DNA from 2 places in the Devosia sp. WQ 349K1 genome. Region 1 is predicted to be linked to the other one. Evidence: predicted binding sites of a transcription regulator. Region 1 holds the regulator's gene; the other holds the start of a gene.

Region 1 (4,213 bases):
CTCTCCGCAATAATGGCTTCCACCTTCTTGCGCGCCGTAGATTTGCCCCCAAGCGCAAACATGCCCTCGGTGCCAAGACGAATATTGTCGAGCCCGCCGAGGTTTTCCGCCAGCGTAAAATGCTGGTGGACCATGCCAATTCCGGCCTTCAACGCCGCGCCAGGCGAACCGGCAGGCAAAATTTGAAGGCCAGCCTCGCTCGCAACACGAACCACACCCTCATCCTGCACATAGTGCCCGAAGAGAATGTTCATCAATGTCGTTTTGCCGGCGCCGTTTTCCCCCAGAAGGGCTAGGATTTCGCCCCGCTTGAGACTGAGATTAATCCCGTCATTCGCGGTGAGTTTGCCAAAGCGCTTGGTGATACCCTCAAGTGAGAGCACCACATCCCCCTGTTGGTCGGTCATTGCCGCCCCCAAAAAATAGAATAGGCCGGGCGTGGGAAAACCCACACCCGGCCAGAAAAAGGATTACATGCTGGAGCTTGGTTCAGCGTCGTTGATGTCGACCTTGAAAGTACCAGCAAGGATTTCAGCTTCCTTGGCCTTAGCGGCAGCAACTGCGTCCGCACCAGCAAGCGCTTCATCATAAACTGCGCTCGAACCACCGTGCTCGAGGAAGGCATAAATGCCGTAATCCGAAGCGGTGAAACTGCCAGCCTTAATGTCGGCAATTGCCTTGTTGATCATTGGCTCGCCGTGCCACAGCGCCGACGCCAGAATGGTGCCTGGGTAATCCGCTGCGGTGTCGATCACGTTGCCGATGGCCAGAACGCCGCGTTCCTTGGCAGCGTCAGACACGCCAAAACGCTCTGCGTACAGAATGTCCGCGCCCGCATCGATCATAGCGAATGCCGATTCCTTGGCCTTCGGAGGATCGTACCAGGAGTTGATGAAGCTCACCGAGAACTTCACCTCTGGGTTGACCGAGAGCGCGCCCTGCATAAAGGCGTTCATCAGACGGTTCACTTCTGGAATAGCGTAACCACCGATCATACCGATCTTATTGGTTTCGGTCTTCATGCCCGCAACCATGCCGGTCAAATAGCTTGGTTCTTGGATGAAATTGTCGAAGGTGGCGAAGTTTGGTTCAACTGGCTGGAGCGAGGACCCCATCAGGTACATCACTTCTGGGTATTCTTCAGCAACGGCACGCGCTGGCTGTTCAACACCGAAGGCTTCACCGATCACCAGCTTAGCGCCCTGTTCCGAATATTCGCGCATGACGCGTTCATAGTCGGTGTTCGACACGTTTTCCGAATACACATATTCGATCTCGCCGCGTTCCTGCGCTGCGATCAGCGCGAGGTGGAGGCGCGATGCCCACTGCTGCTCAACCGGAACGGTCCACACAGCTGCAATCTTGGTCACATCCTGCGCCAATACCGACCCGGTCAGCGACAGAGCTGCGACGCCGAGTGCGGCCGCCGAAAGAAAGGCGCGTCGACCGAATTTCGTTAGAGCGGTCATTTTAACCCCCAATGAGTGTGCAAAAAACGAACAAAAATCTCTCTTGCCTATCTAGCGAGCGAAGACGCTTGGTTGGCAAGTTGAAAATTAAGGTTTTTTAAATCTGTTCCGTCTTGCTGACGAGTCGCATTTGCTCCTCAACGCCGCACTGTGCCTGTGACCCGTTTACGCATGTTTGGGTCCCGGGCTTGGACCGGCCAAAACCACCCATCTATGCATGCGCATATTACAGTCGTTTGGCAGTGCTGACAGGAACATGGCAACACTTGCAGAACATTTGAGGAACACATATAGTCGTTCCGTCTATGTTCCGATTCTGGGGTCTGGGGCCGATGCTGACGAAAAAACAACACGAATTGCTGATGTTCATCCATGAGCGGATGAAGGAGAGCGGTATTCCTCCGTCATTCGACGAGATGAAGGATGCGCTTGATCTGGCGTCCAAATCCGGCATTCACCGTCTCATCACGGCCCTCGAAGAGCGCGGCTTTATCCGCCGCCTTCCCAATCGCGCCCGTGCGCTCGAAGTGGTGAAGCTCCCGGATTCGATGAACCCGACCTTGGGTGGCCGTAAATCAAAGTTCGAGCCCAGCGTCATTGAAGGCACTCTCGGCAAGGTTGCCGCGCCCCCAGCGCGTGCTCTTCCATCCGCCGCTGACGATTATGCTCGCCCCATCTCCATTCCGGTTATGGGCCGCATTGCAGCAGGCACGCCCATTGAAGCGATCCAGACCCACTCGCACACCATCGCTGTACCGCCAGAAATGCTCGGCTCAGGCGAACACTACGCATTGGAAGTGCGTGGGGATTCGATGATCGACGCAGGCATTTTTGATGGCGACACCGTCCTCATCAAAAAGCAGGATACGGCCTCGAACGGCGAAATCATCGTCGCCCTTGTCGACGATGAGGAAGCGACGCTTAAGCGTCTGCGCCGCAAGGGCGATACGGTCGCTCTGGAAGCGGCCAACCCGGCCTATGAAACCCGCATTTTCCCGCCCGATCGGGTCCGGGTTCAGGGCCGCTTGGTCGGCCTGATGCGGAAATACTGAATTGGCGGAGGGGCAAGTTGAAAAACTCTGCCCCTTTGTTCTGCGCGGCGTTGGTTCTTGTAACACGCCTCCACGATACTCCCCGCGCCCCGGAGTGGCGTATATTCTTCCAACGCCCGCTCGCCGACCTTCGACATCACAGGCGCTGAGCCAGTACACGCGCAAAGCCGAGCATTGCGCTCACGGCTAAGCCCGAGCGCCGCCTCCATTTTCATATATCCCCGCTCTAAAGGACGCGCCCCTTCGCGCCCTAAAAGGCCATGTCCGCGCCAAAGCTGACGCCCATAAGTGCCAGCCAAAAGCCACAGATAGGCCAATCGCGGCCACGCTGGCTGGACGCATAAAAAGGCCCGCTTTCGCGGGCCCTTTCTCACGCATATCGCGCTTAGTGATTGTCGCGTGGCAGACCTTCGGTCTGGGCAATGCGCTGGTATTTGTCGGCACCACGCAGAATGGCGCCGTCGCCCAATTGGCCGACCAGGCCGCGCTGGATTTCCTGCCAAGGGGTCTGATGCTTGGGGAATTTGTATCCGCCCTCTGCATTCAGATCCAAACGGCGGGCGGCGATTTCCTCGTCCGAGATGAGAATGTCCGCTTCACCCTTATTGAGGTCGATCCGCACCCGGTCGCCCGTCCGCAGGATCGCGAGGTTGCCACCAGCCGCCGCTTCAGGCGACGCGTTGAGGATCGAAGGCGAACCCGACGTGCCCGACTGACGACCATCACCGATACAAGCAAGGGACGAAATGCCCTTCTTAATCAGATAGCTAGGCGGACGCATGTTCACCACTTCCGCAGCGCCTGGATAGCCGATTGGCCCCGCGCCGCGCATGAACAGCAGCGTATGTTCATCAATAGCAAGCGAGGGATCGTCGATCCGGTGGTGATAGTCTTCAGGACCATCAAACACCACCGCCTTGCCCTCAAACATGCCCGGATGCTGCGGATCGGAGAGATAGCGCTCGCGGAACTCGGGGCTGATCACCGAGGTCTTCATAATGGCGCTGTCGAAGAGATTGCCACGTAGCACGAGGAAGCCCGCTTCCGACTTCATCGGATTGTCGAAATGACGGATGACCTTGTCGTCCTCAATCGGACGATTTCGGCAGTTTTCGCCAATCGACTTGCCGTTCACGGTTGGGGCGTTCTCGTGGATAAGCTTCTGTTTCATAAGCTCATTCACCACCGCAGGCACACCGCCCGCGTGGTAATAGTCCTCACCGAGATATTCACCCGCTGGCTGCAAGTTCACCAAGAGCGGCACCTTGTGCCCATGCTCCTGCCACTCGTCGATATTGAGGTCGACACCAATATGCTTGGCAATCGCATTGATATGGATTGGCGCATTGGTCGAGCCGCCGATGGCCGAATTGACCACGATAGCGTTGAGGAAGTTTTCCTTGGTCAGAATGTCGGATGGCTTGAGGTCTTCACGCACCATCTCCACCGCACGCTTGCCAGTGCGATAGGCCATTTCCTGACGGTCACGATACGGCGCTGGAATCGCTGCAGAACCCGGCAGCTGCATGCCAAGAGCTTCAGCCAGCGAGTTCATCGTTGTCGCTGTGCCCATGGTGTTGCAATAGCCAGTCGACGGGGCCGAAGACGCAACCAATTCAATGAACTTTGGATAATCGATTTCGCCAGCGGCGAGCAGTTGGCGGGCCTTCCAGACGATGGTGCCAGAGCCAG
Region 2 (4,213 bases), on a different contig from region 1:
GCGTCGCAGGATTTTTCTGTTGCGAGCGAAGAAGCTGTGCCAGAGGAACTGCGGAACACGAATGGAGACGGCTATGTTCAAGGCAGCAAGGTTTGACGATCGGGCGTTTCGTCCCCTTTCGATAGCGGTCGTGGCGGTTTCCGATACACGTACTCTGGAAACTGACACTGGCGGCGCGCTGTTAAAGTCACTGCTCGAAGCGGATGGTCACACCTGCTTTGAGCGCGTGGTGGTGCGCGACGATGTGCAAAAAATTCGTGCTGTGGTGCAGAGCTTTGTCGCCAACCCCGATGTTGACGTGGTGCTGACCACCGGCGGCACCGGGTTTTCGGGGCGCGATGTGACCCCAGAGGCCATCGAGCCTTTGTTCGATAAGCGCATGGAGGGGTTCTCCGTGCTCTTCCACCAATATTCGGCCACCACGGTGGGCACGAGCTCGATCCAATCGCGGGCGACTGCCGGGTTGATTGGCGAGACCTTTGTGTTCTGCCTACCGGGTTCGCGCGGCGCCTGCCGCGATGCGTGGGAAGGTATTCTCACCCACCAGCTCGATTACCGGCATAAGCCGTGCAACTTCGTCGAGCTGATGCCCCGGCTCTCAGAACGATAACAGCATAAAAAACGGCGCCCGAGGGCGCCGTTTCTTTTTCATTAGTGGCCAGCGAAACCTTCGCCCGGACCTTCGCCTTCCGGCTTTTTGACAAACCAAGCGGCAATCAGCATCAGCACAGTGGCAATGCCACCGCAGATGAAGCTGGCTCGAACGCCTGCGGCCATAGCTTCTACCGGGGCAATGCCCTCAGCCATTTGTGCGGCAGAGGTCAGGCTCATCAGCGCCACGAAGAGCGCGATACCTGCGGCACCAGCAACCTGCTGCACCGAGCTCAGGGTCGCACTGGCGTGCGAGTAGAGCGGCTTAGGAACAGAACCCATGGCGGCGGTGAACATTGGGGTGAAGACAAACGCCAGACCAATGCTCATGATGATGTGGGCGGCGACAACCAGCCAGACCGGGGTATCGGTACCGACGAAGCTGAAGAGCCACATGACAGCGGAAACGGCGAAGACACCCGGCACCATCAGCGGACGCGGACCGTATTGGTCATAGAGGCGACCAACGAGCGGCGCGAGAACGCCCATGATCAGACCACCGGGCAGCATCAGCATGCCGGTCTGCAGCGTATCAAGACCGAGAACCTGCTGGGTGTAGAGCGGCAGCATGATCGAGGAACCGAGCAGCGCAACCATCGCCAAAGAGGCGGTGACCAGCGAGACAGAGTAATTGCCGTGAGTCAGGACGCGCAGATCAAGCAGAGCCTTATCGGACTTCTGCAGCTGGATCTGGCGCCAGACGAAAATGGCCATAGCGACAACGCCGACAACAACTGGAACCCAAGCCGGCATCGACGCGCCCTGCTCGGCGGCGTGTTCAACACTGCCGCCATGACCGCCCCCGCCCAAGCTCGATAGACCGAAGACCAGACCACCAAAACCGAGAGCCGACAGGATCACCGAGATGACATCGAGCGGGGTCTTGCGTGGTTCGGAGACGTTCTGAACCTTGAGGTAGCCGACGACCAGGGTAACAATCGCAATCGGCAGGGTGAAGTAGAACATATAGCGCCACGCGAAGTGGGCGAGGATGAAACCACCAATGGTCGGGCCAATGGCAGGCGCCACCGACATAACGATGGAGATATTGCCCATCACCTTGCCGCGACCATTCGCAGGCACAAGCGACATAACAGTGGTCATCAGCAGCGGCATCATGATCGCGGTGCCAACGGCCTGCACGACGCGACCGACAATCAGCAGCTCAATGCCGGGCGCAATCGCACAAATCAGAGTACCGACCGAGAAAATCGAGATCGACGCCGTGAAAATCGGACGCGTGTGGAAGCGCTGGAGCAAATAGCCAGTGATCGGGATCACAATGGCCATGGTCAGCAAAAATGCTGTCGTCAGCCACTGGGCCGAACCAGCCGTGATGTTGAGATCAATCATGAGCTGCGGAATGGCAACGCTCATGATCGTCTCGTTCAAGAACATGACAAAGGCCGACACCAGCAAAAGGGCTATGACCAGATTGTTGCGCGCCGCATCTTCCGGCTGGTGTGGCGCAGCCTTAACGGCTCCGTCCATCGTCGCTTGCGACATCGTATTACCTCAAAAAATAAGCGCAAACAGAACCGACGACGGGAGGCCGCTCTGGTTCAGTTGCGATGCAGTGTCTAATTTCGGTGTCAGGTCATGTCAGTAGGATGACACTAGGGCATCCAACGCGCCTTGGGCGTCTTGGAGAACTGCGAGTGAGCAAGACAGAGCCAAGTTCTCTATGCCCCTTGCTTCCCTTCGTAAAGTCTTGAAGTGCATGGCAGCCTTGACCATATGACGCACAAAGGCACCTCGCGGAACTTATTTGTTCTTGTTATGTTCTCCTGATTAACCTAATGAGAAGATGTCGGCTGAAGAGCGCGATTCTTCTGTTGGGTTTGAGCTGGAGACACCAGATGGCGCTTTATCAGGCCCCCTCTTTCGAAGCATTGGAACGTCTTAGCCGCAGCAGGGATGCAGACCTGACGCGCCGCGAACTGGTCAACCCGGATCGTATTCGCGGGCGCGGTGCGCAGTCCAATGCCAGTGGCCGATTTGAAGCGTTCCAGCGCGAAAGTTTTGACGATGGTTGGGACAATGTAGAGCCCATGCCGGTGTTCGAAACGGTGGAACACACCGAACGCGCCAAATCGATCATCACCAGCAATGACAGTCCCGATATCGCCTTTGAGCGCTCCATCAATGCTTATCGCGGTTGCGAGCATGGATGCTCTTATTGCTTTGCGCGACCAAGCCACGCCTATCTTGGGCATTCAGCCGGGATTGATTTTGAGCGCGATATTTATGTGAAGACCAATGCGGTTGAGACGCTGAAGGCAGAGTTCGCCGCCAAGAATTATCGTCCAAAGCCAATTGCCATGGGGACCAATACCGACCCCTATCAGCCGGCCGAACGCAAGCACCAGCTGACCCGCGGGATTTTGGAGGTGATGCTGGAGACCAAGCATCCAGTGATGATCACCACAAAATCGGCCCTTATTCTGCGCGATCTCGATCTCTTGGAAAAACTGGCAAAGCTTGGCCTAGCCAAAGTTGCCATTTCGGTGACGTCGATGGATCACAAGCTGAGCCGCAAGATGGAGCCGCGCGCCTCCTCGCCTGCCCGTCGTCTTGAGGCCATTAAGGCGTTGAGTGAGGCCGGGATACCGACCGCAATTTTTGCGTCGCCTATGATCCCGGCGATCAATGATATGGAATTGGAGCGCATTTTGGATGCGGGCAAGGCGCAAGGGGCGATCAGCGCACAGATGATCCTGCTGCGCCTGCCGGGCGAGGTGCGCGATGTGTTCCGCGAATGGCTGTTGCGCCATTTCCCCGATCGCGTGCGGCATGTGCTTTCGCTGGTGCGCGACACGCGCGCGGGCAAAGACTATGACTCGCGCTTTGGCACGCGCATGACCGGCGAAGGCCCCTATGCCACGCTGCTGAGCCAGCGATTTGAGAAGGCTCGGGAGCGCTATGAGCTCGAGGCCAAGCTGCCGCCGCTGCGCAACGATCTTTTCGTTGCGCCCAAGCTCGAAACCAATCAGCTGAGCCTTTTCTAAGCGGCCAGCACTTTTGATTTGATCAGATCGAGCACTGCAGGATTGGTGTAGTCGGGTGTGGCAAGGGTCGCGCCCGCTTTGAGCAGTTCGCTTTCGGAAATGCCGGTGGCAAGGCCAATTGTGGTAATGCCTGCACCTGTGGCAGAGGCTATGCCGGTGCGGGAATCCTCGAAGGCGACGCTTTTGGCCGCCACCGCGCTGAGGTGGCTAAGGCCTGTCAGGTAAGGCAGTGGGTGCGGCTTACCCTGTGCCAAATCATCAGCTGAGATAATGTGTGAAAAATACGACCGCGCCTTAATCCCATCGATGATGAGGTCGGCATTGGCCATTGGGGCATTGGTGACTGCGGCCATGGGAATGGCGTGACTGCGTGCCCATTCGAGTAGATCCATCAAGCCCGCGAGCGGCTCAATCGAAGTCGCGACCAATTCGCGGAACAGCGCTTCCTTGCCGTCGAGAATTTGCTTGCGGCGCTCGAGGCTTTCGCCGGGAATGAAATGGGCAGCGATGGCTTCATTGGCGAAGCCTTGAATATGTTTGGCGTAGATCTCGTG

Evidence for each region. Region 1 encodes LexA, which represses DNA repair genes until DNA is damaged. Its sites were predicted from a motif close to TGTTCNNNNTGTGTTCNG; they were not measured.
Region 2: JHL21_RS08320 (PA0069 family radical SAM protein) is a predicted target of LexA. The motif match lies at 2,421-2,438, and genes of this name have one in related genera.

Annotation. Positions count from the first base shown of each region.
Region 1 covers NZ_JAENGO010000001.1:279,481-283,693, forward strand. Annotated here, with positions in the region: gene JHL21_RS01205 (ABC transporter ATP-binding protein) at 1-407, opposite strand, end outside; gene JHL21_RS01210 (BMP family protein) at 471-1,469, opposite strand; gene lexA (transcriptional repressor LexA) at 1,802-2,521, shown strand; gene JHL21_RS01220 (IlvD/Edd family dehydratase) at 2,907-4,213, opposite strand, start outside.
Region 2 covers NZ_JAENGO010000003.1:464,361-468,573, forward strand. Annotated here, with positions in the region: gene JHL21_RS08305 (MFS transporter) at 1-96, shown strand, start outside; gene moaB (molybdenum cofactor biosynthesis protein B) at 74-610, shown strand; gene JHL21_RS08315 (MDR family MFS transporter) at 652-2,157, opposite strand; gene JHL21_RS08320 (PA0069 family radical SAM protein) at 2,511-3,659, shown strand; gene JHL21_RS08325 (HAD family phosphatase) at 3,656-4,213, opposite strand, start outside.